Regions from separate parts of the Rossellomorea marisflavi genome, predicted to be linked through region 1. Evidence: riboswitches for the same ligand, from Rfam matches in the RefSeq annotation. Region 1 holds a riboswitch; each other region holds the start of a gene.

Evidence for each region. Region 1 has a riboswitch for S-adenosylmethionine ahead of K6T23_RS05210 (methionine ABC transporter ATP-binding protein). Riboswitches for the same ligand answer to the same signal wherever they lie in the genome.
Region 2: linked by a shared signal. The riboswitch ahead of K6T23_RS18960 (methionine ABC transporter ATP-binding protein) and the one ahead of K6T23_RS05210 (methionine ABC transporter ATP-binding protein) in region 1 are both predicted to bind S-adenosylmethionine.
Region 3: linked by a shared signal. The riboswitch ahead of K6T23_RS17650 (alpha/beta hydrolase) and the one ahead of K6T23_RS05210 (methionine ABC transporter ATP-binding protein) in region 1 are both predicted to bind S-adenosylmethionine.

What each region holds. Positions count from the first base shown of each region.
Region 1 is NZ_CP081870.1:962,732-973,528, reverse strand. It holds gene K6T23_RS05240 (nitroreductase family protein) at 454-996, opposite strand; gene K6T23_RS05235 (hypothetical protein) at 1,372-1,701, shown strand; gene K6T23_RS05230 (hypothetical protein) at 1,719-1,958, shown strand; gene K6T23_RS05225 (hypothetical protein) at 2,013-2,432, shown strand; gene K6T23_RS05220 (ABC transporter substrate-binding protein) at 2,448-3,356, opposite strand; gene K6T23_RS05215 (hypothetical protein) at 3,407-3,577, opposite strand; SAM riboswitch class I at 3,816-3,919, shown strand; SAM riboswitch class I at 4,003-4,108, shown strand; gene K6T23_RS05210 (methionine ABC transporter ATP-binding protein) at 4,200-5,231, shown strand; gene K6T23_RS05205 (methionine ABC transporter permease) at 5,221-5,871, shown strand; gene K6T23_RS05200 (MetQ/NlpA family ABC transporter substrate-binding protein) at 5,887-6,711, shown strand; gene K6T23_RS05195 (M20 family metallopeptidase) at 6,730-7,932, shown strand; gene K6T23_RS05190 (hypothetical protein) at 8,359-8,808, shown strand; partial or broken gene K6T23_RS05185 (GNAT family N-acetyltransferase) at 8,884-9,749, shown strand; gene K6T23_RS05180 (hypothetical protein) at 10,236-10,580, opposite strand; gene K6T23_RS05175 (ABC transporter permease subunit) at 10,595-10,797, opposite strand, start outside.
Region 2 is NZ_CP081870.1:3,629,313-3,640,109, reverse strand. It holds gene K6T23_RS18980 (FtsX-like permease family protein) at 1-506, opposite strand, end outside; gene K6T23_RS18975 (ABC transporter ATP-binding protein) at 503-1,186, opposite strand; gene K6T23_RS18970 (sensor histidine kinase) at 1,276-2,271, opposite strand; gene K6T23_RS18965 (response regulator transcription factor) at 2,271-2,951, opposite strand; SAM riboswitch class I at 3,212-3,316, shown strand; gene K6T23_RS18960 (methionine ABC transporter ATP-binding protein) at 3,387-4,400, shown strand; gene K6T23_RS18955 (methionine ABC transporter permease) at 4,390-5,055, shown strand; gene K6T23_RS18950 (MetQ/NlpA family ABC transporter substrate-binding protein) at 5,073-5,885, shown strand; gene K6T23_RS18945 (hypothetical protein) at 6,457-6,921, opposite strand; gene K6T23_RS18940 (helix-turn-helix transcriptional regulator) at 6,918-7,118, opposite strand; gene K6T23_RS18935 (5'-nucleotidase C-terminal domain-containing protein) at 7,770-10,797, shown strand, end outside.
Region 3 is NZ_CP081870.1:3,364,891-3,375,687, forward strand. It holds gene K6T23_RS17620 (DUF2254 domain-containing protein) at 1-647, shown strand, start outside; gene K6T23_RS17625 (M3 family oligoendopeptidase) at 732-2,435, opposite strand; gene K6T23_RS17630 (DUF5068 domain-containing protein) at 2,828-4,072, shown strand; gene K6T23_RS17635 (VOC family protein) at 4,396-4,809, shown strand; gene K6T23_RS22220 (M28 family peptidase) at 4,847-6,229, opposite strand; gene K6T23_RS17650 (alpha/beta hydrolase) at 6,319-7,116, opposite strand; SAM riboswitch class I at 7,323-7,426, opposite strand; gene K6T23_RS17655 (hypothetical protein) at 7,618-8,172, opposite strand; gene K6T23_RS17660 (SDR family NAD(P)-dependent oxidoreductase) at 8,357-9,118, shown strand; gene K6T23_RS17665 (ABC transporter ATP-binding protein) at 9,169-10,797, opposite strand, start outside.

The DNA.
Region 1 (10,797 bases):
ATCCAGTTGTAGCAAAGAATGAAGAACCGTGCAGCAACATCTCGTCTATCGGACCCATTTCATCCGGTTAGCGGCATTCAGCTAGCCTATTCAAGAAAACGAACTGTCTTATCAACAAAAAGGCCAACAATCTGAGATTCTCTCAAATTGTTGGCCCTTTTATCTTTTTGGAAGCATTCGTTTGATGCCCTCGGTACAAATGACACTAGCTGCCACCCCAACGTACGCACTTGATGACATCACTTTACCCATATAATAAAAACCCGTCCCCGCCAAACAGTCCAGGAGAAGGAATCTCTTGATACTCGACCCATGGATGGCGTAAAAGATCACTTGATGTTGAGCTTTCATTCCGATAATCACACACCTGTTTTTTTCAATGGATATGCCGGATGCGGATTGTCTTATTCACCCCAGAAAAAAAGAAGGACCCCGGTGAGCCCTTCTTCTACATCATTTCCCGTAAACGGAAAACTTGTCTTCAATCGGCGTCCTGTTCCGTGCTGGCGGTACCTCATCAAAGTACCCGAGATGCAAGAACCCGGCAATCCGTTCTCCTTTCTCGACACCAAGCAATTCATGGACCTTCGGATCATAAATATGTGGATTCGTTTTCCATACAACCCCAAGCTGCTGTTCCCAGGCGAGGAGCTGGAAGTTCTGGATCATGGCGCCGATGGCTCCGAAGTTCTCATCCCACTGCTTCTGACGGGGGTCTTCGGTCATGACGACGACGAGGATCGCCGCAGGCTGGCTGAAGTAGTTGCGGCGGTTGTCCCTCATATCGGGCGGGAAGGTTTTCACAAGATCCTCTACGAATCCTTCCTTCTCATCCGCCGGTACGAAGATGAATCGCCACGGCTCACGGAGTCCGTGGTTAGGTGCCCAGACGGCGTCCTTCAACAGGTCCAGCACCGTTTCCTGTGTCACTTCTTTATCAATGTAGCCGGCTTTTATGGAGCGGCGTTCGCGTATCGTTTTCGCTATGTTTGTCATGTTCGTATCTCCTTATCTGCTTATCTCTCTTCTAAATGATAACAATTCTCATTATCGATTGCAATCTTTCTGTAGGAGAAGAGTCCCCTTGTCGCGTCCTTTTTCCTCTTTTCAACGAAATGGGCGAACATGGGAAGTGGGTTCTCTTCACGAGTTCCTGCTCGGTGTAGCCCTGTTAGAAAGTATGATCACCGCCGACCGGATTCAAGACGATAAGACCTAACAACAAATTATTATTGAAAAAGAAACACTTTTTATTGTTTTACAATAAATAATTCGATACAATCATCTCATAGAAATCATTTACCAAGTTTCTACATTTACAAATTTATTGGAATGGAAGTGGGCATCATCGGATTTATGGTTATTTTTTTGTTGTTCATTGTATTGATTGCATTCGGTTCCATCATGACAGCGCTCATGGTGAGGAAGACGAACACCCGAGCACCTCGGAAGCTGTCTTTTCTCGTATTGGGCCTCCTGATCCTTCACTGGATTTTCTGGCTATCAAGCGGGTATGAATGGTTTTCCGACGAAGTGGCCGAGGCCATCTTTAATCCTATATGGGGAGTGCTATGCGCAGCAGGACTGGCAACGAGTCTTTATGAATTGCGGCATAACAAGAGCTTCGCCTTCCCCGTGGGCGCATTGTCTGGCATCACTTTGATGTTCGTGATCCTCGTCAACGGCATTACCAGTATGTAAAAGGAGACGTGACCAACATGAAGCTTTTCACTTGGGTGTTCGTGGCACTCCACCTGATCATTACGATCCTATGGATTGCCAACTCCCCTGCCCTGTTTTCAATTGCCGGGATGGTTGCCTGGCTCCTCTTGATCGCGGGAGGATTCGGCCTTTATTTCAAAACAAAACAGATGGCGGTCATCGTCTCTAGTTCTTTCATGGTCTTCCTGCTCCTCCTGACCGGCCTGATTGAATGGACGGTTTCATCCATGCCTTAGTATAAAAAAAGAGACTCCCTTCGTTGGCGAGTCTCTCACAAAGGAGAATGCTTTATGTTGAAGAAAACCATAATCAATGTTTACAATACAGCCCTGAGCCTGGGTGCTTTTTATCTCGGTGGTTCCATGATATCAGGTAAAGGGATCTTTGCTGCCTTCCCACCAGAGTGGGCAGGAGATCTGCCTTTTGACAGCTGGATGGCTATGGCGATCGTGGGCATGACCGTTTTCGGACTGGGCAATGCGGTCGTAGCAATCAGAGGATTCATGCGGTATGATCGGCAGATTTTCTTCTCGACCCTCTTCATGGGCGCCCTGCTTTTCATTGCGACGATCGGTGCCACCCTATCCGTGGGAGAATGGTACTTAGCGTCGGTACAGCTCTTGATTGCCAGTGTGGTTCAGCTGGCTCTTGGTCTTGGCGCTTTCATCGTTCATTTTATCCGTCCAGAATCGGCAGGGGTCACGGAATGACCTCTGCCTCCTCTTTTACTCTCCTAAAAAACCACTTCCAAACGTTTCCAGCAGATGCTCAAGGGTCACGGGATCACTGTAGGTCGATTCCTTGCTATTGATCTCGATGACGTGACCGTTCTTCACAGCCGGGATGTTCTTCCACGTATCCGTGTCCATAAACGAGTTGTCTACATCAGGATTTTTGCTCAGGACGAGATAGTCACCGGTGAAGTCGCCTACCGCTTCCGGTGAGATGACGTGAATACCCGTTTCCAAGGCGTTATCCTTCACAGCATCCGGCATGTTGAGCTTCATGGCCTGATACAAGATCTCAGAACCACGGGCATAATTGTTCCCGAAGACATAGAGCTCCTTTTGACCGGTTTCAATGACGGATACCGTGGCGTCGTCGCCGATCTTCTTGCGGATCTCATCCCCGATCGTCGCGGCACGCTCCTGGAAGTCATCCGCCCATTCCTTCGCTTCCTTCTCCTTGTTCAACAGCTTGCCGATCTCGATCTGCTGATCGATGTAATTCAGTTTCCCCCATGTGAAAGCGACGGTCGGCGCAATCTCCTTCATCTTATCGAGGTTCTTCGTTTGACTTCCGGCAATGATCAGATCCGGATCGAGCTCGATGATCTTCTCGAGCTGATCGTCCCCCACCACTTCCACATCCTTCAGCTTGTCGGTGAAGAGCGGGTTCATCTCGGTCCACTCATCGATCCCGACGAGCTTCCCTTCGAGGGAAATCACATTCGGACCATTGGTGAGGGCGACGATTCGCTTCGGCTCTTTCGGCACCTCCACCGGTCCCTGCTCTGATTCATATGTAAATGTCGATGATTCCTCCTTGGACGAATCCGTTTTTGTTTCTCCGCTGCTGCACGCAGCCAAGAGCATGCAGACCATCAATATGGTAAAGAACGATGCTTTTTTCATGTGGTTCCCCTTCCAATTCTTGATAATGAGAATCATTTTCAATTAATACTTTACTGGGATGGGGGATGGATGTCAATGAAATGTTCCAAGATTTTCTTCGATTGGAACAGGACCGTTCCATTTCGCTGCGGTGGCTCGCTTTCCGCGGGGCGTGCGGTGAGCCGCATCGGCTGCGCCTGCTGGGTCTCACCTGCCCGCCATTCCCGCAGGAGTCGAGCCACCTCCGCTTCATTGCACTATCCGAATTGGATGAATGTAAAAAAAATAAATAATTAGTTAAATAGAAGCGTTTTCCGATTATCCTCATCCAAATAAAAGGCTTTCATTTTCTTTCTTTTGAATCCATAGACCTATTTTCACCCCATTTCCACTTCTTCCAGCCTGTCTCATTTCTGTCAGAGGGTGTTGACGCAGGAAAAAGTCCGGCGTAGAATAGGGCTCACGTTAAACAAATACAACTTCTTATCACGAGAGGTGGAGGGATTTGGCCCTTTGATACCTCGGCAGCGGGCTCACTTGAGCACTGTGCCAACTCCAACAGGCGGATGCCTGAGAGATGAGAAGAGTACGGATCTTTCTTTCCTTATGGATCTCCGGCCTCTTCCTGTCTCAGGAAGGGGCCTTTTGTTTACCCTAATTGAATAATTTCTTATCCAGAGAAGCTGAGGGACTGGCCCGATGACGCTTCGGCAGCAGACTTTCCACAAAGTACTGTGCCAATTCCAGCAGGCAACGCGCCTGGGAGATGAGAAGGGACCCATTGATTCCGTGTGAATCCATGCCCTCTTCTCGAGACCTCGGGAAGAGGGTTTTTATTTTTAACCACCAGGAGGCATGACGAACATGATTGAATTCAAAAGCGCCACGAAAGTATATAACAGCGGCGGAAAGGAAGTCCGGGCCCTCGACGGCATCGACCTGCGGGTTGAGCAGGGGGAAATCTGCGGGGTGATCGGGTTCAGCGGCGCCGGGAAAAGCACGCTGATCCGCACCGTGAACCTGTTGGAGCGATTGAGCTCGGGGAAGGTGATCGTAGACGGCCAGGATCTCATGGCCCTTTCACCGAAAGATGTGCGCGGGGTGAAACGGAAGATCGGGATGGTGTTCCAGCACTTCAACCTCCTGAACTCCAAGACGGTCTTCGCCAATGTGGCGATGCCCCTGATCCTCGCCAAACAATCCAAAGCCGAAATCCAGAAGCGGGTGACGGAGCTCCTGAGCTTCGTCGGCCTTGAAGATAAAGCAAACCAGTACCCGGATCAATTATCAGGCGGTCAGAAGCAGCGCGTCGGCATCGCCCGCGCCCTTGCCACCCAGCCATCGATCCTTCTATGTGACGAGGCGACATCGGCCCTCGATCCGCAGACGACGGGGTCGATCCTGAAGCTGCTGAAAAAGATCAACCGTGAGTACAACATCACGATCCTCATGATCACCCATGAGATGTCGGTGATCCGGGAAGTCTGCGACCGGGTGGCGGTTATCGAAGGCGGGAAGATCATCGAGTCCGGATCCGTATTCGACGTCTTCTCCTCCCCTCAGACCGAGACGGCGGCGAACTTCGTGAGCTCGGTGCTGAACGACTCCATCCCGGAATCGGTCCTCGAGCTTGTGCAGAAAGATAACGCACCGGGACGAATCTACAAGATCCGCTTCGTCGGCGCCTCATCAGGTCAGCCCCTTCTGTCACAGGTGGCGAAGCGCTTCGACCTCGATGTGAACGTGCTGTTCGGGAACATCACGGAGTTGCAGGGCACACCATTCGGTCATCTCATCGTCGAGCTCATCGGCTCCGAGAGCGAGATCAACCGTGCACTGCTTGTCATGAATGGAGAAAACGTCACCGTGAAGGAGGTTGCACCACATGCTAGTTGATTCACAGCAGATCATCGACGCACTCATTGAAACATTAGTCATGACAGGCTTCTCCCTCCTCTTTTCCACCGTGATCGGACTGCCCCTCGGGGTGCTCCTCGTCATCACGAGGAAAGGTCATCTATGGGAGAATGCCTTTATATTCACCATCCTGAACGGTGTCGTGAACATCTTCCGTTCCGTCCCGTTCATCATCCTGATGGTAGCAATCGTGCCCCTCACCCGCCTGATCGTGGGAACATCGATCGGGACGGCCGCGGCCGTTGTGCCACTGGTCTTCTATGCAGGACCGTATATTGCGAGATTGATTGAGAACTCCCTCCTTGAAGTCGACAAAGGCGTCATCGAGGCAGCGGAATCCATGGGGGCGACATCCACCCAGATCATCTTCCGCTTCCTTGTCCCGGAAGCACTCAGCTCCCTCGTCCTCAGCCTCACCATCGCCACCGTCGGACTCGTCGGGGCATCGGCCATGGCAGGCGCCATCGGCGGAGGCGGACTCGGAGATCTTGCCATCACGTATGGCTATCAGCGCTTTGACACCTGGGTCATGGTCATCACCGTCGCCATACTCATCGTCCTCGTACAGGGACTGCAATCATCCGGTAACTTCGTATCGAAAAAAATCAGAAGAAGATAGCGAGGAGAAAACAACATGAAAAAATGGATCATTCTATCACTCATTCTATTAATTGGCGGATTCGCTGCAGGCTGCAGCTCAAGCGCCAGCAAAGACGAAACGAAGGTCAAGATCGGCGTCAGCGGTTCCGACAACCGCATCTGGGACTTCGTCGCGAAGAAAGCAAAGAAAGAAGGCATCGACATCGAGATCGTCCGCTTCTCCGATTATGTCCAGCCGAACCTGGCCCTTGAAGAAGGCGAGCTTGATGCCAACGCATTCCAAACAATCTCTTATTTCAACGAATTCAAGAAAGAGCATGACCTCGATCTCACACCGGTGGGTACCACGGTCATCGCTCCGCTCGGCCTTTACTCTGAGAAATATAAGTCAGTAGATGACATCCCGGATGGTGCCAAGATTGCCGTCCCGAACGAAGCAACCAACATGGGAAGAGCCTTCCTCCTCCTTCAGGAAGCTGGTCTCATCGAACTTCCTGAAGGCTTCGATGGAAACGGCTCACTGGATAAAATCAAAAAGAATCCGAAGAACATCGAAATCGTCCCGGTCGTAGCCGGTCAAACGCCGCGCGTCCTGCCTGATGTCGCTGCCTCCATCATCAACAACGGCATCGCCGTAGACGCCGGATTCAATCCCGTGAAGGATTCCATCTTCCACGAAGATGACACGGCCACGCCTTACATCAACATCATCGCTGCACGCACAGAAGACAAGGACAACAAAACACTCAAGAAAATCGTCGAGCTCTACCAGGAAGAAGACACAGCCGACTTCATCGAGAAAGAATACAACGGAAGCACAATCCCGACCTTCGTCCCACTGAGCAAGATCGGAGAATAATCCTGAGGAGGAATGGAAATGAGTACTGTCGTCGACACATTGAGAGACCAGATCATCACAAGTCTTGAGGAAAATAAGGAAAAGTACATTGAGATCAGTCATGCGATCCACGACCGTCCCGAGATCGGCAACGAGGAATTCTACGCCTCGAAGACCCATGCCGAGCTCCTGGAATCGGAAGGATTCACGGTGGAACGCGGGGTGGCGGGACACGAGACCGCCCTCCTTGCCCGCCGCAAATCGGATAAACCCGGCCCGGCCATTGCGTTCCTCGCCGAATACGATGCCCTTCCTGGCCTCGGTCACGCCTGCGGACACAACATCATCGGTACGACGAGCGTATCGGCGGCCATCGCCCTCAGCAAGGTGATCGACGAAACCGGTGGAGAGGTCGTTTTGTTTGGGACACCCGCCGAGGAAGGCGGCCCAAACGGAAGCGCCAAGGGAAGCTTCGTCAAGCACGGACTCCTCGAAGGGATCGACGCCGCTCTCATGGTGCATCCGGCGAACTCCACCCGGATCACATCGAACTCCCTCGCCGTCGATCCCCTGGACTTCGAATACATCGGGAAACCCGCCCATGCTGCGGGGTCTCCCCATCACGGCATCAACGCACTCGATGCGGTCATCGGCCTGTTCAACGGCATCAACGCCCTTCGCCAGCATGTAACCGACGACGTCCGCATCCACGGCATCATCACCCACGGAGGCGACGCGCCGAACATCGTTCCGGAATACGCCAAGGCCCGCTTCTTCATCCGCGCTGCGACCCGCAAGACCTGCAGCGACGTGACGGCACGCGTGAAGGCCATCGCAGAAGGCTCCGCCCTGGCAACGGGGGCGAAACTGAACGTCATTGCCTTCCAGAATGAAGTGGATAATCTGGTATTGAACCGCGCGTATGATACGGTCTTTAAAGAAGAGCTTGAACGACTGGGCGAGTATGTTTCAACCGAAGAGCGAAACGGACTCGGCTCCACCGATGCCGGCAACATCAGCCAGGTCGTCCCGACGATCCACCCCTATATCCAGATCGGACCCGAAAGCCTCGTCGCCCATACGGATGAGTTCCGCGAAGCGGCGAAATCGCCCAAGGGGGATGAAGCACTGATCCTCGGAGCGAAAGGCCTGGCACTCACAGCGCTTCGACTAGTAACGGACGGTGAGGTGCTCGCTGAGATCAAAGAAGAGTTTACTAGAAGAAAAGCATTAGAGAGCTGAAGTTCTGTGGGAGTCCCCTTGGTTGGTCATGGGGGCTCTTTTTTTGTTGGGTTGGGGGTGACGGGCTATTGGATTGGAGGGGATCGGGGCATTTTTCTATGTGAGATCACTTTTAGTTTGGGAGAGATGTGGCATAATAGGTCTGAAATGGAGAGTTTTGAGCTTAAATCACACCCTTTATTTTCCACAAAACAGCTACCTCCCCGTTTTTCTACCGACTTTTGAATTTTTACTATCAACTTTTCAACTTTTACTTCCAACTTTCGAGATTTTATTACCAACTTTTTTTGGAGGGGCATTTTTATTGTCAACTCTGCCGGTTTATTTTCAACTTTCTTCTTTTATTACCAAGTTTCCCGCTTTATCACCAACTCCCAAGACTCCATTATCTGGTAGAATAAGAGTAGCATGAAAGGAGCCTGAACGATGATCATCCTTCCCACCGGCGTCACAGGATTTTTCGATTCGCAGTCTGGGGAACCTCCCCTGACGGATCTATCCCTATTTCAAAAGCTTTGCTACAGCATCGCGGCTGAATCGGGTGGGCGGGTACTGGCATTCGAATCCGCCGATGTTTCAACCAATTTCGCCTATTGCCGGATCAATTGGAATGGGGATGAGCTCTTTGTGTTGCTGAATGACCATTACCCCTATCTTGCAATGGCCGATGCCATCGGGTTCGGGGGGATCTCCTTCGTCGACAGAATGGTGTTAAGAGAAGCGTTTTCCCCGTACTACAGCGTGTTGGAGACTGATGAACTGAACACACCCATCGAACCGACGATGATTCAACACCTCAACCGGGCGGAACTTGCGCAGATTTCCTATTGGAAACCGAAGACTGTTGGGGAAATCGCGTTTCATTATTGGGATTAATCGTAAAAGGAGTGATGGCAAGTGATTACCATCCAAAAAGCCGAAAGGTCCGATGCTGAGAAGCTGACCGATATCATGAAAAAAACCTTTGATGAAGAAGCACGGAGATGGCTGTCTGATGACTCTATCGTCGATTACAATATTCAGCCCCCTGGATATTCTTCGGTCGCGATGACGAACTATATGATCGAAGAATTGATCTATTTCAAGATCATTGCTCATGATGTAGTAGTGGGCGGGATAATTCTTACTCTGACGGGGAGCTCCTTCGGCAGGATCGACCGCATATTTGTCGATCCCGACGTGCAGGGACAAAACATCGGGTCAAGGGTCATCCGTCTCATCGAAGAGGCATTCCCTGACGTGAGGACGTGGGATCTGGAGACGTCCAGCAGGCAAGTAAACAACCATCATTTTTACGAAAAGATGGGATATCAAGCTGTATTTCAGACAGAAGATGAGTATAGCTATATTAAGAGAATCAAGCGCCAATCCCCCGCCGGGAACGTCGTGGAGCAGCAAGATCTATCCCTCACCCAATATGAGGACTGCAAGATGGAACACACGGAGCACTATCAAGTCACCCTGGAGGGAAGCTCCTATTGCAACAGCAACTTGATGAATACGCACTTCAGCAATTGCAACCTTCGTGACTCCACCTTCAAGAATATCAATCTCACGCATGCCTCTTACGCTGACCTTAACTTTTCCTCAGTAGCATGAGGCTGGTCACGATGGGCGGCGTCCGTTTTATGGATACGAGCCTCGGAGAAAAGCAGGATCCCCTCTCATTCGAACGCTGTGAACTACAAGGTACCACCATCAAGAACAGCAATCTAAAAAACGTACAAATTACAGGCAGTGATATATCGGGAATGACCATAGACGGAATCCCAGTAGAAGAACTGCTCGAAGTGTATAAGCGTCATTCTCTACTATAAAAAAATGTAGCCAATCCCCCTATCGCAAAACTTGAAATTGCAGTCTAGTAAATTGTATATCAAAAATAGAATAGCTTCATCCATATGAATGAAGCTATTCTTTGACTATATCCCATCAAGGTGCCGTTCTAAGAAACTCATCAACAAACTCCATCATTAGACCGTAACCAAGAATACCGAGCGGTGATACATTGATCATGAAAACGATGATTCTCTTTGCTAGGTTTTCTCTGCTGAACATGGAGACGATACTAAGTGGTATGCCGAACACTGAAAGCAGGAAAGTAAGTCGTACCAACGGTCGAATAATGGGAACTCCATTCTCTCCAGTAGTGGTTAAAAGGAGGAATAGTGGTACAACCATAATCATGGCTAGAGCTATAAAGGATGAGATGTGGGTGAATATCTTCAGATTATTCCTTTTCAATTAACACACTCCCTAGGCTAACCGATGGCGTCAGTGTTAGATCCCCGGCTGTCTCCTCCCTATTCAAACGAATGCGTGGTCGCCGTGATTTCACCGGACGGATCCACACTGTACTGGGCTACGGCGTTGGTGGCGACGGTCTTGTTGGTGAGACCGTCTTTGTAGTTGAACGACACTTCCCATGCTTTCGAGGTGCTGCTGAAGACGGTGTCGTTCGAGAGGAGTTCAAGGTCGTTGATGTTGATTGGCTCACTGGCGGTTTCATTATAGATGTGAAGGTCCTGCTCCAGTTGGACGATGGCGATGAATTCGGCGTCCGTACTGTCGATGGTCTCGTTTCCATTGTTTCCGCACCCCATCAGGAACAGGATGACACCGACGATCAGGAATGAACATTTTTTCATACATATTTCCCCCTTTAACCAATTTTTCGATCTATCCGTTCAAAATCTCCTTTTCCGTTCAAGCGGGTATCTTCTGCAACGGGCACGTCTTTCCTTTTCTCTCCCACTCCCCCATACGCCTCCTGATATCCTTCCACCATGAGCTTGAGTGCGATGATGGATAGCGTCAGAAAAAGGATGGGCATGAAGGGGATCCATGTATATGTAGTAAATAGAT
Region 2 (10,797 bases), 1.6 Mb from region 1:
TGATAGAGAGTCATATCGTCCATTAACCGGTCACCGAGTTCGACTGATAATGGATCACCGATTTTAAGTTTGTTGTTTTTCTGGTTCAGGATCTCCTGTGAAACCACGACTTCCCCATCATTCTTAGGAAAGCGTCCATCTTTCAGCTTAATAGGCATTTCCTTCAGGCCTTTTTTATCCAATGAGGTGAAGAATAAGTACGGCTTGGTTGCGTTGGGGGGATCCTGAATTTTCGAATACCCCAGGTCTTTTCGAAGAAAAACACTATCCGTATTCTCTGCACTTTTAATGGCATCCAGCTGCTCCTGGTTAAGGTTTTTGTACTGGACGTGCCATTCTCCGCCTTTATTGATGTTATCCTGCTTCATGAGATCAAGGAAGGAGACGAACAGAGTCGAGACGGCGGTCACCATGGCGACGGAGATGATGACACCGATGATGGTGACCATGGTCCTGCGCTTGTTTTCTTTCAAATGTCTGAGGGTCAGTTTGTTTATGATATTCATGGACGGAGAACCTCATCTTTGGAGATCTTGCCGTCTTCAATAGAGATGACGCGGTCCGCCTGCATGGCGATGCGCTCATCATGGGTGATGACGATCAGCGTCTGTTTGTAGGTCTTGTTGAACATTTTGAGGAGTTCCATGATCTCCTCGGAGTTCTTGCTGTCAAGGTTCCCCGTCGGCTCATCGGCAAGCATGAGAGCCGGGTTGCTGATGAGGGCCCGGCCGATGGACACACGCTGCTGTTGTCCACCGGATAGCTGATTCGGCAGGTGGCCGAGCCTTTCGGTCAATCCGAGTCTGGTTGTAATGTCATTGAGTTGCTTCGGATCCACTTTCTGCTTATCAAGAAGCATTGGAAGTGTGATATTTTCTTCCACCGACAGGATCGGGATCAAATTGTAGAACTGATAGATGAGCCCGATCTGCCTCCTTCTGAATATGGCAAGCTGGGTTTCGTTCAGGCTGTACATATCGGTGTCGTTGACGAGGACGCGTCCCGAGCTTGGGCGATCGACTCCGCCGAGCATGTGAAGTAGCGTCGATTTACCAGAACCAGACGGTCCGATGATGACCACGAATTCCCCTTGTTTCACTGTGAAGGAAACGTTGTCGAGGGCTTTGACCGCCGTTTCCCCTTTTCCGTACACTTTAGACAGATTTTCAATTTGTAAGATATTCACGAATGGTACCTCCAGTTGGTTGATGCTTTCAGTATATCTGCCTAAAATGACTTTTCCGTGACTGTGAAAGTGACAATTCTGTCACCTGACTAAATGGTATGTTTATAAACCTTGAGGGAGAAAGTCGTTCCCGCTGGGCTGGTTGATACTTCAATGTCACCGTCTTGGTTCTTCATGATGCTGTAGGCCATGGCAAGGCCGATTCCGACGCTGTCTTCCGTGGCATTCTTTCCCCGGTAGAAGCGCTTGAAGATATGGGGGAGGTCTTCCTTCGGGATCCCGCTGCCTTGATCAGTGATGGTGATTTCAGTGAAAAGGGCATTTTCCTGAGAGGCGATGGTGATACGTCCTCCCTCTGATGAGTGCTCGATGCTGTTTTTCAATATATTGATGATGGCTTCCTTCGTCCAGTTCCCGTCTCCAACAAATGAGGCCGGTCCGTCTTCAATCTGAAGTGTTACGTCCTTGATCTCCATGGGGATGAGAAGAGGGTCCACGGCATCCCGTATGAGGGAAGACACGTCCACATTCTCCTTCTTGAAGCGTGCCGTTCCCGCATCGATCTTTGAGAGTTTCAATAGGGAGGAGACGAGCCATTCGATCCGTTCAAGCTGGACCTGGATACGGCGTGTGAATTCCCGGCGTTTTCCTTCATCCAAGCCCGGATCCCTCAACAGGTCGGACATGACCATCATGGAGGTGAGGGGTGTTTTAAGCTGATGGGAAATATCCGAGATGGCATCGGTCAGTTTGAGCTTGTCTTCCTGGAGCCGTGAGCTGTTTTCCGATAGTCGGAGTGTCACCTTGTACATATCGGACTTCAGGATGCTGAGCTCTCCCTCATGGTTGTCCCGAACGTCGAGGGAGTAGTCTCCATTTGATATCTTTCGAAGGTAGTCGGAAAGCTTCCCGATTTCCCTGTAGCGCCAGGCTGTGTAAAGCATGAAGCTTGTGATGAGTAGGAGGGAGGTGACGGCTGTGACCACAGACGCTTGCAGACTTATGTAAGATGCGCAAATTGTTCCGATGACGGCGATGATCACGATCGTTACAAGGAACACCCGTATTTCTTTATTCCTCAGCATCAGCGGTCTCCTGCCTTATAGCCCATTCCACGGATCGTCTTGATGATGCCGGGGTTCTGCGGGTCGTCTTCCAGTTTTTCACGCAACCGTTTGATGTAGACGGTGAGGGTGTTATCGTTGACGAAATCACCAGCCACATCCCAGATCTTCTCAAGGAGCTGTGTACGCGTGAGCACCTGATCCTTGTGCTGGGCAAAAATCAGAAGGAGCCGGTACTCGAGGGCCGTCAGCTGGATTTCTTCGCCGCCCTTATATACTTTGCCTTCAGCCGGAAGGATCTTGATGTCGCCGAGTGTGAAATGGGCAGGCGTCTGCTTATCGTAGCGGCGTAGGACCGACTTGATCCGTGACATGAGTTCCCTGACACGGAATGGCTTTGTGATGTAATCATCTGCTCCCATATCAAGACCCATGACCACATTGACTTCTTCGTCCATTGCCGTCAGGAAGATCACCGGTTTATCGGTCTTTTTCTTTACGAGGGAGCACAGGTCATAGCCGCTCCCGTCGGGTAGGGACAAATCAAAGAGGAACAGATCAATCTCTGTCCAGCGGGTGTTGATCATGTCCTCAGCGGCAGCCACATTATGGCAAACAAATGTGCCGAATTGCTCGTTCTGCAGGGAGTATTCGAGTCCTGCTGCAATCGTCTTATCGTCTTCAACTAATAGGATGTTCATAGTGACCTCCGGATCAATGATGATGTAAGCCTATCATATGGAAAATGGCAGGCTTCGTCAAAGTGTTGGCAGCATGAAGAGGGACCAATCATTGGCGAAAATGAGCAAACATTTCGAAAGGACCAAAAATAATTCAAGCCTAATCTTAAAGTAAAGGTAACGCTTACATGGTTTCTATAGGTATGAATGGTAGTTGACACCCAACCAAATACCCATTATTATCTCATATAGATGAAATCTTCTAAAATTATATAGTATTCAAATTATCAAGAGCGACCGAGGGATCAGGCCCTATGACGTCCGGCAACCTCCATATGGAACGGTGCTAATTCCTGCAGGATGGTTTTCATTCTGAGAGATAAGTCGATGATCGATATGCGATGCTTCTTTCAGCTGAAAGAGGCATTTTTTATTGGAAAAAAGAGGTGAAGCGCAATGATCGAGATCAACCATCTTGTGAAAGAGTATAAAACGAAAAAGCAAACTGTGATCGGCGTCAATGACGTTTCCGTCAAGATTGAAAAGGGAGAAATCTTTGGAATCGTCGGGTATAGCGGAGCTGGGAAAAGCTCCCTCATCCGCTGCTTGAATCTGTTGGAGAGACCTACTTCAGGTGAGGTCATCATCGACGGATTGGACTTTACGAAGCTGTCTCCGCGCGAGCTCAGATCGGCAAGGCAGAAGACGAGCATGATCTTCCAGCATTTCCACCTGATCAAGGCAAAGACGGTCTACGGCAATCTGGCATTTGCCCTGAAAGCGGCCAAGGTGCCAAAGGCTGAGATCCGGCCGCGTGTGGAAGAGCTTCTCGCCATGGTCGGTCTATCGGATAAGGCAGATGCCTATCCCGCTCAGCTGAGCGGAGGTCAAAAGCAGCGCGTCGGGATTGCCCGGGCCCTTGCGAACAATCCATCTGTCCTCCTGTGCGACGAAGCAACGTCCGCCCTCGACCCGAATACCACAAGGTCGATCTTGAAATTATTGAAGAAGCTGAACGAAGAGCTCGGACTGACCATCGTCCTCATCACCCATGAGATGGAAGTCGTCAAGGAGATTTGCGACCGGATGGCCGTGATGCAGGATGGCCGGATCATTGAAGAAGGTCCCGTATATGACCTCTTCTCGAATCCGAAGGAGCCACTGACCAGGCAGTTCATCGAGACGATCCTTCAGTTCGACCTGCCAGATCACTTGGCGAAAGCAAGGAAAGGGACCTTGATCAAGATCCAATTCAAAGGCTCCATTGCAGAAGAAAGCGTCGTATCCGATGTCTTCCAGCGGTACCACGTGAAAGGGAACATCCTTCACGGGAAGATCGAATACATCCAGGAAGTGCCACTCGGGATCTTCATCATGGAATTGATCGGAGAACGCGCCGAAATCGATGCCGCCATCGAATTCATTACCCAGCGTACGCAAAGTCTGGAGGTGCTTGAAGATGCTGCCTGAAGCCATCATTGACATCTTGCCGGATCTGAATCAGGCATTTTTAGAAACATTGTATATGGTGGGGATATCCCTGTTGATTGCCGTTATCATCGGACTTCCCCTCGGAGTGCTTCTTTTCACAACGGATAAGGGGCTGTTCCTCGAAAACCGCTTCGTGAAATCCATCGTTGGATTCATTGTGAATATGGTCCGGTCGGTCCCGTTCATCATCCTTCTGGTGGCGCTCCTTCCTCTGACGAAGATCCTCACAGGGGATGTGATCGGACCGACGGCTGCTTCAGTCTCCCTATCCGTCGCTGGAATTCCGTTCTTCGCCAGGATCGTCGAAACCGCACTGAAGGAAATCGACAAGGGCGTCATTGAAGCATCTGTATCCGTCGGGGCGAGCCCGTGGATGATCATCAAGGATGTGCTTCTTCCGGAAGCCAAACCAGCTGTCATCCAGGGCGTCACCATCACGGCGATTTCCCTTATCGCATACTCCGCCATGGCGGGTACAATCGGCGGGGGAGGGGTCGGTGACCTTGCCATCCGGTTCGGATATTACCGATATGACAACACGGTCATGTTCACGACGGTGGTCGTCTTGATCTGTCTTGTACAAGTCATCCAATATGCCGGCGACATTTTCGCCAAAGCAGTAGACAAACGATAGATAATGGAGGAAACACAATGAAAAAATGGACATTACTACTCGGCCTTGCCATCGCAGTCAGCCTCATGGCGGCGTGCGGCAACAGCAGCGACAAAAAAGATGAAAAAGACATCACTATCGGAGCCACAACCGGACCTTACAGCGATATGGTGACAAAAGCCATCAAGCCGGGTCTTGAAGAAAAAGGCTATAAAGTGACGGTCAAGGAATTCAATGATTACATCCAGCCGAATAATGCATTGGCACAGGGTGATCTTGATGCCAACCTGTTCCAGCATAAGATCTACATGGAAAACTTTGCGAAAGAAAACAAGATCGAGCTTTCCGAGCTGATTTCCGTTCCTACGGCTCCGATGGGCATTTATTCTGATAAGTTTGATTCCATCGACAGCATCAAGGAAGGAAGCCAAATCACAATTCCGAACGATCCTACGAATGCGGCACGTGCGTTCCAGATCCTTGCCGATGCGAAGCTGATCACGTTGAAGTCGGACAGCAATCCGCTGACGGTTTCGGAGAAGGATATCGAGACGAATGCGAAGAATTTGAAGTTCAAGGCGATTGAAGCTGCTCAGCTTCCACGTACGGTGGATAGTGTCGATTTGGCGGCTGTGCCTGGGAACTTTGCTCTTGCGGCGGATATGGATCTGCTTGATGCGCTTCAGCTTGAGAATATGCCGGATGAGTACCGCAACCGGGTGGTTGTGAATACGGATGATAAGGATACACAGGTGTCTAAGGATATCAAGGCGGTTGTGGAGTCGGATGAGTTTGAGAAAGTGATTGATGATGAGTTTAAAGGGTTCGGGAAACCGGATTGGATGGAATGAGTTTTGGGAGTGTGGCCTTTTAGGTCATGCTCTTTTTTTGTTTTTGGATGGAACCCTAATGGCTAAGGGTCCGTGCCTTTCCGCTGCGGTGGGCTGCTTTCCGCGGGGAGGGCGTTGAGCCTCCTCGTGCCTGTGGGGTCTCCCCGCTCCTCCTTTTCCGCAGGAGTCAGCCCCCCTCCGCTGCAAGGCACTCTGTGCAGGAGATGAGCATGTAGGGGTTTTTGATTGGAAGGTATCCGTTCCGTTCCCCTCTTTTTATGGAAAGGGATGGTGGTTGGAAGGGTCCGTGCCTTTTCGCTACGGTGGGCTGCTTTCCGCGGGGAGGGCGTTGAGCCTCCTCGTGCCTGCGGGGTCTCCCCGCTCCTCCTTTTCCGCAGGAGTCAGCCCCCCTCCGCTGCAAGGCACTCTGTGCGGGTGATGAGCATGTAGTTTTCTGAATGGTGTATATCCATTTCCCCCCTTTCTTTTTTGGGGTAGGATAGTTGTTGGAGTGGTGCGTGTCTTTATATAGTTCTATTTCAATAGATAGAAAAAAACAGGATGTACGGCTGCACGTCCTGTTTGCTGGCTTTCAGTCTGTTTCAAGGTTTTTGTTTTTCTTGTAGGAGACGGTGAGTGAGCTTATGTCGATCAAGAAGAGCAGGGTCATGAAGATGAGGGCGAGGCCCGCGGTTTCGATGATGGTGGACCATCCATGGTGCTCGGTAGCGGTGGCATAGATCAGGTTGAACAGGATGAAGAATATGATGGAGCGGAAGGTGATGTGCTTCATCTGTTTTTTGTATTGCTGTGATGTGAAGATGTCCGCGTACTCTATGCCTGAAAGGATGTAGCGGAGGAGAGGATAGAGGATCAGGACGGCTGCTATGATCAGGAATGATTTTTCTGATGCAAGCGCACGTATGCTTGTCAAGCGAGTCAATGCTGCCCCGATCAATGTCGTTAGAAAAGCGATGACGGCCGCTTCTGCTAAAAATGATAACAATCTCTTTTGTTTGTATTCATCCTCTGGTAAAAACATTGTCAACCAACTCATTGTTCATCATCCTCCCAAAATAATTCGTCCAGTGTCTTTCCTACGGCTTTGCATATGGCGAGACAGAGCTGAAGGCTTGGATTGTACGATCCCTTTTCAATCAGGCCGATTGTCTGTCGTGTCGCATTAACCCGCCTGGCAAGCTCTGCCTGTGTCATTCCTTTCTCCATTCTGGCCTCCTTGACCTTTGTTTTCATTGCTTCACCTCAAATGTAATATATATATTGCTTTATGTAAGATATATATTACATTGTTGAAGTGGAAAAAACAACAAAAATAATTTTATCTGGTTGTGATTTCAGTTTGGGAGACTTCTTTTACTAGAGGAGGGAGGAAACTAAATCTCATCACATCCTGGGAGGGAATGAACCAATACTTATTCATGATCTGAAATAAACACTTCTACCTAAGGACGACGAGAGTGAAACGTTCAGAAGCTTGTATTTCTACTTACGGAATACCAAATTTGTAAAGAAGTCTTACCAAATGTAAGACTATTTCACTAAAAAAACACAATTGAATATGAAGGATTTATAAACCAATCGTCTCATTTTTGTTAATCTTTTCATTATTCCTTAATCTTCGACAGAAAAATGATATATTAAATGGGAAACTTGGTATGTTCCGCTCAAACCATGCGGGAGGAAAGGATCGGTGGTGGGTTGCCGGACCTATATGCAGAGAGAGAATCGGGTTCATCGGCAAAAGGAATGTAGATGAAAGAAAGCGCTTACATTTTTGGAGGTACAGGGTTATTCGAGGGTAGGTTTATTGAAATGGGCACATAATGACGATATCAGCTCATTTCCGATTGTTGAATTCGGAGGAGGAAAGAAATAGTGAAAACCATGAAAAAGCCATTATTCGCTTTGATGACCGTTTTTGTCATGTTGATTGCCATGCTTCCTGCCGCAGCTGGTGCAGCCGGCACCATGACGGTACAGGAAGCCATCGATAACAACACAGGCAACGGAACGGTCACTGGATACATCGTGGGTCACACGATATCTGGTTCCAATTATAATACGAAAGCTCCTTTCAGTAATGATTTCAATATTGCCATAGCCGATTCGGCAAATGAGACGGATCCAGCGAAGATTTTGCCGGTACAGCTTCCAAGCTCATTCCGCGCGCAGTTCGGTCTGCAGACCAACCCGGATATGATCGGCGAAAAAATCGTCGTGACGGGTCAGCTTACAGCCTATTTCAACGTACCCGGGCTGAAAAACCCGACGGCCATCACCGTTGATGGTGCGGAGCCGGGAGAACCCGATCCGTTCGAAGGGATCGAAGGACTTCGTATCCATGACATCCAAGGTGAAAGTCATACGTCCCCTTACAACCTCAAGAACGTCAAAGAGGTAGAAGGAATCGTCACTCACGTCGTGGATGGAAGCAATTTCTACATGCAAGATGATCAGCCTGATGATAACGAGAAGACATCTGAAGGGATCTTGGTCTATAAACCGTCCCACGGAGTCCGTACAGGAGATGCCGTGAAGGTTGACGGACAGGTGAAAGAATGGGTCCTTGATGGCTATGCGGAAAAGCTTCAAACCGACCTTACCACGACAGAAATCAATTCCCAAAACGGGAATGTCGTTGTCCAATCTTCTGGTAACGAGCTTCCTGAAGCTCTAGTGATCGGCAAGGATATCTTCCCTCCGACAGATGTCATAGACAGTGACGGTCTGGAAGAATTCAACCCTGATGTGGATGCCATCGATTTCTATGAAAGCATTGAAGGCATGCGCATTTCCCTTGAAGACCCAACGGTTACAGGACCTCAGAAGTACGGTGAACTTCCGGTCATCACCGAACAGGTGGAAGGGAAGAACTATACCAAAGAAGGTGCTCCGCTCCTGACAGCGGACAATCAGAATCCTGAAAGAATGTTCATCCAGCTTCAAGACCGCAATTTCGTAGCGAAGACAGGGGATCAGTTCGAAGGTACTGTGACGGGTGTTGTAAGCTACAGCTTCAGCAACTTCAAGATCCTTGTGAATGATGATGAGCTCCCTGCTCTGAACGAGCGTGAGTTCACTCTTGAAACAACGACGATTGAAAAAGATGATGAGAAGTTGACGATTGCTTCGTACAATATCGAAAACTTTGACGCGTCAGATGCCACAAAACGTGACAAACTGGCGAAATCCATGGTCGAAAATCTTGGTTCTCCTGACATCATCGGTCTTGTGGAAGTACTCGATGACAGCGGAACGAAAGATGACGGTACAGTGAAAGCTGATGGAAACTATAAAGCACTGAGCGATGCTTCTGTTAAGTTTGGCGGCCCTGCTTATGAGTGGACGGAAATCGCTCCACAGGACAAGCAGGACGGAGGGGTTCCTGGAGGGAATATCCGTGTAGGGTATCTCTACAACCCTGAGCGCGTAACCCTGGCAGAAGGTGAAAAAGGAGATCAAACGACTGCAGTGGGATATGAGGACGGCTCCCTTACGCTTAATCCTGGTCGTATCGATCCGACGAACGATGCATTCCGCAGCAGCCGTAAATCCCTTGCAGCACAGTTCGATTTCAACGGTGAAGACGTAATCGTCATCGCCAATCATTTCAACTCCAAAGGTGGGGACGAGCCATTGTTCGGACGCAACCAGCCTCCGACCCTTGGAAGTGAAACGCAACGCTTGAAGATTGCAGAAGTCATCAACGGCTTCGTGTCAGATATCGAATCGAAGAATGAAGATGCAAACGTGGTCGTCCTTGGCGACTTGAACGACTTTGAATTCTCAGCACCGCTTCAAAAGCTTAAAGGGGAAGAGCTCACGAACTTGATCGAGACCCTTCCTGCAAATGAGCGCTATACGTATTCGTATCAAGGAAATGCACAAGTGCTTGATCACATGCTCGTGTCGAATCGCCTCGCTGATCAAGCCGAGTTTGACATCGTCAACTTCAACTCTCCTTATATGGAAGAGCATGGACGAGCAAGCGATCATGATGCCCTGGTGGCACAGCTTGACCTGAATGCCCAGCAAGAACCGGAAGAGCCGAAGGACTTTGATCTATCGATTCTTCATACGAATGACAGCCATGCTCATGTGGAGCAATACCCACGCCTTGTGACGGCACTGGATGATCTTCGTAAACCGAATTCCCTCCTGGTGGATGCAGGGGATGTATTCTCCGGCACGCTTTATTTCCGCCAGTATCTTGGTCTGGCAGATCTATCGTTCATGAACGACCTGAATTTCGATGCCATGACATTCGGTAACCATGAATTTGATAAAGATTCAAACATCCTGGCCAATTTCATTAAAGAAATGAAATTCCCGATGGTTTCATCAAACGTAAATGTGACAGCCGATAAGGATCTGTCCCCGCTTTACAAAGATGAAATCGGTGACCCGGCTGAAGGTGGGAAGATCTACCCTGCCATCATCAAGGAAATCGACGGTGAGAAGGTCGGAATCTTCGGATTGACAACGCCTGACACCTCTTTCCTTGCCAACCCGAGTGAAGACATCGTATTCGAGGATGTCGTGGAATCTTCCAATGCGACGATCTCCATGCTCCAAGAAGAAGGTGTGAATAAAATTGTCGTCCTATCCCACCTTGGATACGGACCTGATCAGGATCTTGCAGAAGAAGTGGATGGCATCGATGTAATCGTCGGTGGTCACTCCCACACAGCTTTGAAAGAACCAACATTCGTTGAAAAGGATGAGCCTACACTGATCGTGCAGACTGGAGAATACTTGAACAATATCGGTAATCTCGATGTCACGTTCGATCCTGACGGTGTCATCAAGGAATACAAAGGCGAGCTTGTCCCACTTGCCAATTACGAAAAAGACCCTGAAGCAGAAGCAAAAGTACAAGAGTTCAAAGCACCTCTTGATGAGCTTATGTCTG
Region 3 (10,797 bases), 1.9 Mb from region 1:
GGATCATCGTACGCCTGCACTTCAAAATCGGCGATTTCGTCCTCTGCGGAAACAACCTTATCTGCCTGTACGGGGCGGATGAAGAAAAAGTCGATGTGGAAAAATACCTGGCTCTTATTGAAATCGGCCACAAGGAAACGGAAATTCAGGATCTTCAAATGGGAATGCACAAACTCGCAGAGGTGGCCATCAAATCCCTCGGCAATGACGACCCGAAAACAGCGTCCAATACGATTCACCAGATTACGGATCTGATGCTCACCATCAATCATCATCTGTCATTCTCCCCTTACTTAATTGACGATGATGAGGATGTCCGGGTCATTCTCGAGATTGAAGACTTTGATTATTACCTGTATCGCGGATTCGGATACGTCAGGCATTATGCCCGGGGCAACCATTTGATCATCACCGATATCGTAAAAGCTCTTTCCCGTCTTTCAGAAACCCTGCCGCGCGAACGGCATCAATGTCTTTGGGACTTCGCCGCCAACACCATCGATCATATAGAAGAATCCGTGATCTATGAACTTGATAAAACCTTCTTGCTCACCGAACTGAAAATCCTTGCCAAGATCACCGGTCATACCGAAGAGTACCAACACATCCACCAAAAATTTTATCCCGATGCCAATCGGAACGTATAACTGATGTTTCTCGTACGAATACAAAAAGAGCCCATTGGAAGCCGTAAAGCCCGCATCCGATGGGGTCTTTTTGTGTAGATCAAGTTATGAATTCTTCACGATTGATCCTTCAAGCTCGTCAATCTCTTTTTCCACGAACGCCACAAGCCCCTTGATCATATCAGCGGAAAAATCAAAAGATAGTCCTGCCGCTTCATACACATCGGATAGAGAAGCCGTATTCCCAAGCCTGAGCGCTTCCTTGTACCCTTCGATTGCCCGATCGGGGTCTTCTTTGTAGATCCGGTAGAGCTGCAAAGCCCCAAGCTGGGCAATGACATATTCGATGTAATAGAAAGGGACCTCAAAAATATGAAGGACAAAGAGCCACGCCTTCTTCTTCACCTCTTCATACCCGCTCCAATCCTCTTCTGATGACAGATAGCTGTCTACGATCCGTCCGTACGCCTCTGATCGCTCCTCCTTAGAATGACCGGGGTTCTCATACATCCAGTGCTGGAACTCATCGACCCTGATTCCTGTCGGGAAGAACTGGATGATGTCCCTGAGCATATCAAGCTTGGCCTGACGCACCTGCTCTTCTGAATAAAAATGATGCCAGTGATCCATGGACAATAACTCCATCCCCATGCTCGCAAGCTCAGCCGATTCCATCGGGGTCGCCCGGTCAAAAGCAAGGGGGAGAGTACGCTTGAAATCATTGTGGATGCAGTGCCCCATTTCATGGATCAGAGTCGTCACATCCCCATGGGTGCCCGAGGCATTCATGAAAATGAACGATAGACCGGAAACAGGTAGCGATTCACAGAATCCTCCCGGGGACTTATTCTTCCTCGTCTCAAGATCCAATAGCCCCTTCGTATCCATCAGGTGGAGAAGTTCAGAAAATCGAGGAGAAATCTCTCCCAATACGCGTCCGGTCTTCTCCACCAGTTCGTCACCTGTCTTGAATGGTCGCAGGGGCTCTTCATCCAGCGGCACGGCCCTATGATCATATGGACGGATGGATTCCACGCCCAACTCTTCTGTTTTTTTGGACAAGATCCTTCCGATTGCCGGCACGACATGTTCACGGATCGAATCCGCCAGTTCCTTGCAATCTTCTGGTGTATAATCGAAGCGATTATATTTCTTGAACATATAATCCCGGTAGTTCGCGAGCCCGCTATTGGCGGCCTTCTGCTCGCGGATCACCATGAGCTCATCCATGATTTCTTGTAGTTCCTCTTCCACCCCACCGAGGGCTCCGAATAGTTGATCGTAGACCTTTTTCCGTTTGGTCCGGTCCGGATCTTCGAGCAGTGGAAACAGTTGGGGAATCGTCAGTTGCTCTCCTTCCCACTCTGCCGTCAGAGCGCCTGTCAGTTCAAAGTATCGTGTGGCCAGACGGTCCTCCTTTATTTCAAGATCAATATTTTCTTCCCTGTAGAGTTCTGCAGCCGTTTGTTTACTCCTGATAAGGCGTCCGTATACTTTTTTATCCAATTCATGTGGACTCGATAACAACTTTTGATCAAGCTGCGCTTCATACCTCTTAAGGAGGGGCAGCACATGCTCCTGATCGAACTGATACGTTTCCTGAACCTCTGTATCCTGATTGTGGGTCTGGAAGTCGATGTAATGGCCATCAAGGGCTTCCCGAAGTTCATCCTGATAATCCGATACCTGTTTCAGCCAGTCTTCTACCTCTTCGGCGTTATGAAACGGAGCCGCCAGAAACTCTTCGAATCTTGTTTTCATCGCTTCTATATTTCTCATATCATGGGTTTCTACATACACCTTTGACATCTTCTCTCCCCCTTTTAACTCTCTTAATTTTACCATTAAAATCCATACACACTCAACTTTTCGGCCGTCCTGGTTTACAAAATGACAGATATGGGAAAAAACAGATCGAAAGAACCAAGTAAAGGTAGTAAAAGGGAAATCATCTTCACTATCACATTTATTCCATTATTAGGATTTATATGGAATCGTTATCCTTATTGATTCCATCTCTCTTCCAAAATCCCAACTTCTTCTTCCTTTTGATGATAAGGACTTTTTTCCTCAATCAAGATCAAGGTGATAGTACCTATTCTTTCATGAGAGAGCAAGCAAAGAATGAATAATGGTGATTGATAGAATTTGGAGATTTCCCTTATACTGTTAAAGGTTCAAACTAGAAAGGAAGTCATAGCATGCAGAAGAAATGGATCTTGGCAGGAACGATCGCCGGTATGCTCGCATTGACCACCGCATGTGGAAACAGCGACACGGCAGCAAAGAAAACAGATGAGGATAAAAAATCCGAACAAAAAGCAGAAAAGAAGGAACAAACCGAGAAAGAGACTTCAGGAGCAAAACTCGAGAAAAAGGATTCCTCTTCCACCCAATCACAATCAGGCTTGATCAATCCTGATCTCGAAGCAAATCTTCCAGACGCCACCCTGGACGTCGTCTATGAAAACGATGAGCCCGGCATAGAATTAATATCAAATAATATGTCCTTCATGGTAGACCGTTATCAAGTCGTTCACGTCAGTCATGCACCTGCTGGTGAGTTCGATGGAGATGAAGCGTATATCGTATCCATGAATGGAAGCATCGATAATCAAACCAATGGAGATCTCTACTTCAACAACCCAGATATCCTCGGAACGGATCAGTTCGATACGCATATGATGAAGCTCGACTACTCAAGGGAAGTCAGGCTGCACCCGGAGATGGACGGAACCGTTGATGATCCCGCCCACTACAAAAAGGGCGAGAAGCAAGAAGGCATACTCGAATACATATTGACGAAAGAGGAATACGAGACCCTCAAGGATGCCAATGTGAAGTTCCGCGTCGCCCAAAGCTCTGCCGATAAGGACTTCTCGGAGAAAGTCAGCGATGAAAAAGTCTTTGATCTTCCCCTATCGGGAGAAAATGCCGAAAAGCAAACGGCTGCTTCAAAGGAATTCTACCCTGACAGCATCCTGAAAGATAATGTGGCAGAAAAAGAGATGCTAGCAAAAAATGAATCCATCGGTAAAACCGAAACCGGTGAGAAGGTGGACGTCACACTCGATGGCGTGCAGTTCACGAAGCTGACGCCTACGGAAAGCTACCAAGATGCCTTCACAGGATTCGGTGACGAAAACATCGTGGCTACCACTGTCAAAGTGACAGTGAAAAACAACACAGATACCGACATTACACTCGACCAGTTCAGCACGTTCCTATCAACCGACAAGGTACAATACCTCGATGAAGGTTCCCTTGCGTTTGATACAGGAAGCATCAAGCCTGGTGAAACCGGTGAGAAGTACCTCGTTTACCTCATGAAGGAAAAGAGCGACTACGGAGAAGCCAAAGATTTTACCTTCCGACTGACCCACCTCACCAATCAAGATGGAAAAGACCTGTTGAAGAACGAGCTCACATTTGATATGCCGAAGTAATGAAAAAAGGCACAAAACGAAAAGGAACCATTTACGGACCAACACGATCAGTATAGGTTCTTAATAAAGCTCATGATTCCCGTGCAAGACTTCGCACTCAGCGGGAAGAGCCTTGGTCTTGGACTCCAATCAACAGCTAGATTAATAGTAATAGTCTTGAAGCAAATAAATACCCGAATTCATTGCCTGATCCCAAGCAGATGAATTCGGGTTTTACTATACGTATGTCCCAACCTTCTCTTCTTTTCATATCCACTCCACACCCGCCATGGTATAATCATTTTTGTAAGCGTTATCTACCATTTTCAATGAGGAGTGTTTACATGTCGATCAACATTTATCTCAACTTTAATGGAAACTGCCGCGAAGCCGTCCTATTCTATGCAGATGTCTTCCGCACGGAACCCCCACACATCATGACCTTCAAAGAAGCCCCGCCAATCCCTGATTTCCCCCTTCCGGAAGAGGCAAAGGAATTGATCCTCCATGCCAATATCGTCATCGACGGCGAAAAGATCATGTTCTCAGACACCTTCCCCGGCACACCCTTCATGGAAGGAAATAATATCACGTTAGCCATCGTCAAAGACAATAAGGACGTACTAACAGCACTCTTTGATCGCCTGAAAGAAGATGGCCATGTGGATATGCCTCTGCAGGAAACGTTCTGGAGCCCCCTCTACGGCGGGGTTACGGACAAGTTCGGCATCCAGTGGCAGTTCAACTACGAAGAATGATAGAAGCCTGCTGGCCGATCGGCCAGCAGGCTTTTGGTTACCTTATGTTCTTTTCTTGGACGGAATCTTTTGATGCTTTCACCTTTGAAGCCGATTTAGGCTTCGGACCTTGGTGGTCGGGACGAGCCTGCTCATATACCGCGGCCCCTACAATTTCAGCCACATCCTGCAGCTTCTCTTTGCTGATATTATCGATTGTATCCTCGGGAGTATGGTACCATGGCTCAAACGGACTGTGGATGAAGGCTCCCGCTGGGATTCCCGCTTCAGCAAACGGAACATGATCGCTCCTGCCGCCTTCACCGATCGGCGTCGGGAATCCGTTCAATCGCTCGCTCGCAGCCTGGGATAGCTCCGTTACGAGGTTCGGGCTTCCATCGAGTGTGCGGAGGACCAGATCACCTGCGTCCCTGCTACCCACCATGTCGAGATTGAAGTACCCGATAATCCGGTCACGTTCTATTTGCGGCAGGGAATCTACATAGTGATAGGACCCCAGCAGACCCAATTCCTCAGCCCCGAATGTAATGAAGCGTATCTCTGTATCTGTCGGTACATTTTTGAACACCTTTGCGAGTTCCAAGGTAACAGCTGTACCCGACGCATCATCGTTCGCGCCAGGAGCCCCTTCTACTGAATCATGATGGGCCCCGATGATAAGCACATCATCCGTTGCTTTTTTCTTATTGACCGGAGCTTTCGAGGCAATGACATTGTGAGAGGTGCGCTCCGATGTTTCCGCTCCCTCGATTGTCAGCCGGACGGTCTCTCCGATATGTCGGCGCAGCTCTTCTCCTTCGGCCTTGGAAAGGGTGATGGCCGGTATGTAGCGATCATCCGGTTCTCCCAATGTCCCGCTCAGCGAGCCATCCGTATTGTTGTAGATGATGACCCCTGCGGCTCCTGCTTCAGACGCATTGACGATCTTCTGTGCAAACGTGATTTCCCCTCGCTGGATAAGAACGATCTTCCCGTCTACATCTACTCCATCAAAGTCTCCTACTCTTCCAAGTCCTGCAGAAACGAGCTCGCCTGACACATCACCACTAACCGAGTAAGTGAATGCATCCGGGTTCCACTCGCCTTGCACCCCTGACAGTTCGATTGCAGTAGGTGCCGTGTACCCTATAAAGGTAAAGGGTTGAAGTGTCACGTCATACCTGTACGATTCAAATTGTCGTTTTACATACCTGATGGCATTTGCCTCGGATTCTGTCCCGGCTACCCTCGGTATTTGTTGAAGCTGATCGATCGTCTGATAGATTCGCTCCGAATCGATTTTCTTGATCAGATTCCGCTCATGCGGATTTTGCAAGAGCTCCTTTCCTGGTTCAGGTGCCCCTGCAATGGCTGGTTGAAGTCCAACAGCGCCAAACGATAGGGTCGTCGCAAGAGCAATGGATACGACAGATTTTTTCAAACGGTTTCCTCCTCTACTTATTTGATAGAATAGTAACAATATTTTGTCGTTTAATGAAAGAGTAGGAATAACCGGTAAGAAACTACCATTTATAGCCCATTGGCATGATCATAGCCGGTGGATTGAACCTGTAAAAGCCACCCTCGAGTGAAATCAAGGAGTTGTCGAAAGGCCCCTGAAGTTGAGTAAGTATGGGACCCTTTCGGAATGATTGCCTTTTCTACCTCTCCCGAACGCCGATTGGAGAAGTTTGAGTGATAGAGGGAGCAGTAATCGACGGAGATTTCTTCATCCTGGTCACCGTGGGCAAGCAAGACATTCCCCATATACTCATTTGCCCGCCGTATCGGGTCCCACCCTTGAAGGGTCGTGAGAAACTCTCGCTTCAGCTCATAGCCCAAATAATCTGCCTTCCCGTCCCGCAAGATGGCTTCTTCCACATCATCTCCGATAATGCGTCCAAGATCATGCCGGGGAGAGCCGACCGCCGACCAGAGGGCAAGGTGGCGAACTTCTTCTTCGATGGCTGCTTCAAGGGCCACTGCCCCCCCAAGGCTGTGGCCGATCAAGGCAATGCTCTCCGGGTCCACCCCTTTCATCTGCTTCACAAACCCGATGACCGCCTTCGTCTGTGCAATGAAGCGATCTTTTGTATTCAAGCCGTACTCCCCCAGACTTTCTCCGCAACCGTCGTAATCGAAACGTACGACGATGTGTGAGCTGAGTTCATGTGCAGCCTTCACGAATAATCGGTCCACGCCTTCTTTTGAACCGACGAAACCATGACAGATGATGACGGCCGGATGGACGCCGAGACGTGTAGCAGGATACTGTATGGCTGCAGGAAGGTGGGTACCCTCCCATGGAATGGATGTATACCAGCTCATCTTACCCTCTCCTTTTATCTTAGTAGATTTTCCTTACGGTTTGTATGTGCCTTCGAACACTGTTTCCCCTATGGCTAGGCCTCTACATGCGCGCCTTTTAAAGTGTATAAATCTGCGCCTCAGCGTTATGACTAATTAATCCAATCGATTTAATCGGATTTATATACAAAAAAAATCTCCCATAAGGAGATGTACATTACTCTCTCCCCTTATCTGCCAGGCTGAAGTTGCCTACTGGAATGAGCACCTTCCATTTGGAGGTTGCTGCGGGATCGTTGGACCAGATTCCTTCCCCGACTCTTTATAAGGTAGTATAGATTAAATTATCTTACAATTCACTCTTTGTCAACCATAAATCCTACAGTGAAACTATGAATTAAAACTAAATCCCCACTTGACAGGTTGGTTTTGACGCTGTAAGATTGGCTCAACATCTTTACCCCCAATGATCCATATCGACCGAAGGCATATCAACTGCCTCCGGTCCTTTTTTTCGAGAAGTCAGTCTTCCATCTCATATCGTCCGTCTTCATAGATCCTGAATGCCCCGACTTCCCCTGTTCCTCCTTCATCTTTGAGGGTTTGTGATATGAGATGGAGGGTATAATAGGTCCCTTTTTCATCGGTTTGGGGCTTGCCATCACCCTCATCAATCAGGATATCTCCATCAGATGCCACGTTCAGCTCATCCTTTAAGAACTCAATGGCTGTTTCCACATCCGTAATGCCTGCAGTGGACCCGGATTCCCCGACTGGTCGTTGCGGTCCAGGAGCATTCCGTGCCGATGATTCGCCATCCTCTGCAGGCTCCTCCGCTTCCTGACTGTCCTGATCATCCCCGGAAGAGTCCGATGCTTCTTGATCCTCTTCACCGAGTGATACTTGGTCGGATGTTTCATCAGGCTGTTCCGGGGCATCTTCTCTTCCCGCTTCCTCTGCATCAATTGTTTCTGTTGCATCCGTTTCCACCGGCGCTGTATTTCTTGGGGATTGTCCGCATGCACCCATCAACAACATGATGGGAATCAACGCGATTAACCGTTTCCAGCCGTTCATTGCTGTCTCCCCTTCCTCATTCTTCCTCATACCACCATTATTTCAGAAACAGGGTGGCCGGACAACTCTCAACCACAGGGGGCCTTCATTCATCATCTGTGCAGACAGACCGAGTATAATCATTGGCTCAACGAGCATCCTATGCCTTACAATCTGCTTATAACCTAATCGAGGAGGAAGTACCATGAAATATACCGTCATTACAGGAGCAAGCTCCGGGATTGGCTATGAGGCCGCTCTGGCATTTGCAGCACGGGGGAAGAATCTGATTCTTGCTGCCAGAAGGAAAGAGAACCTTGAGGAGTTGAAGGACCGCATCCTGAAGGCCCATCCTGACCTGGATATCAAACTTTTCTCCACCGACCTGTCCGTTACCTCCAACGCTCATTCCTTCTATGAAGAGATCAAGTCATTTGAGCTGGAGACGTTTGTGAATAATGCCGGTTTCGGTAATTTCGATCCCGTCGGCGAACAAAATCTGGACAAGATCGAACAGATGATGAGACTCAATATCGAAGCCCTCACGATCCTCTCCACCCTATACGTGCGCGACTTCTCACAGGTCGAAGGAACGCAGCTCATCAATATTTCCTCAGGCGGCGGCTACACGATCGTTGCCGATGCGGTCACCTACTGTGCGACCAAATTCTATGTGAGTGCCTTCACGGAAGGACTTGCGAGAGAGCTTTCCGAATCCGGTGCGAAGATGACAGCGAAGGTTCTTGCCCCTGCCGCTACGGAAACGGAATTCGCCCAACGATCCATTGATTCCGATCAGTTTGACTATGAAAAAGCACTGCCCAAATACCATACTGCGAAGGAAATGGCACAATTCCTCCTTGATCTGTATGATGGGGATCATGTTGTTGGGATCGTGAATGGTAAAACCTATGAATTCCTCCTTCGTGATCCGATCTATCCATACGTATCAAGAACAAGAAACTAACATCAATATAGAAAGGGTGTCCCGAAACGTCGGGACACCCTTTTGTTAATTTATGCGCCTGCTTCCACCGGTACTGCCACCCAGTGGCCACTCGACACTTCGACAAGCTCCGATGATTGCAACCCGTAGCGATCTGCATCCGTTTGTTCCTCCAGAAGGACGCGCTCCTTCTTCTTCTCGATCGTTGGATCAGGAATCGGGATGGCAGATAGCAGGGACTTAGTATATGGATGTTGAGGGTTGGTATAGAGTTCCTCGCTTTCGGCAAGCTCGACGATCTTCCCGGCATACATCACGGCCACCCGGTCACTGATATGCTTCACCATGGATAAATCATGAGCTATGAAGAGGTATGTGAGCCCCAGTCGCTTCTGAAGATCCTGAAGAAGCTCCACGATCTGTGCCTGAATCGATACATCAAGGGCCGACAAAGGCTCATCGCACACGATGAACTTCGGTTCCACCGCCAGGGCACGCGCGATTCCGATCCGCTGTCGCTGTCCACCGGAGAACTCATGGGGATAGCGCTTCGCATGGGAAGCCTGAAGCCCCACCATTTCAAGCAGTTCCTCCACACGCCGCTTCCGGTCCTGCTTCGTTTTGCACAGCCCGTGGATATCAAGGGCCTGACCGATGATATCCATTACTTTGAAACGGGGATTGAGTGACGCATAGGGGTCCTGGAAGATCATCTGCATATGGCGCCTCATCGCTTTCATTTCACGCTTCGTCATGCCGTTGACCGACATTCCTTCATAGGTGACGATGCCTCCTGTCGGTTCATTCAACCGCAAGATCGCCCGACCCGTCGTCGACTTACCTGAACCAGATTCTCCCACAAGCCCCAATGTTTCGCCTTCACGGATAAAGAAGGAGATATCATCCACCGCCTTCAAGGTATGGCCTTTTCCAAGGTCGAAATGCTGACGCAGGGACGATACATCAAGGAGTGGCGGCTTGTCTGGTGAACAATCCTTTTTAGATTTTTTCGGTTCATCGAGACGCGGGAGGGCGTTCAGGAGCTTCTTTGTATACGGATGCCTTGGTGAGGCGAAGATTTCTTCTGTTGTCCCCCGTTCCACGATTTCTCCTTCTTTCATGACCACGACCGCGTCACACATACCGGCCACCACCCCAAGGTCATGGGTGATGAGGATGATAGACGTTCCGAACCTCTCCTGCATATGTTTCATGACATTCAGGATCTGCTTCTGGATGGTGACATCGAGGGCCGTCGTCGGCTCGTCGGCAATCAGGAGGGTCGGTCTGCAGGCAAGGGCGATGGCGATCATCACGCGCTGGCGCATCCCCCCGGAGAACTCATGGGGATATTGACTATACCGCTCCTCGCTGTTGCGGATACCCACTTGTTTCAGGATATCGATGGCTTCCTTCTTCGCCTGTTCCCGTGTCAGGTCCTGATGTTTCACGAGGCTCTCGGCAATCTGGTTCCCGATCCGGATCGTCGGATTGAGGGATGTCATAGGGTCCTGAAAGATCATGCCGATGTCACAACCGCGTATGGACTCCATCTCCTTCTCGGTCTTCTCCGCGAGATTCTCGCCGAGGAACGTGATCTCCCCTTCCTTCATATACGAGGGTGGCGATGGTAGCAGCCTCATGATCGATCGTGCCGTCACGCTTTTCCCGCTACCCGATTCCCCTACGATGCCCAGGGT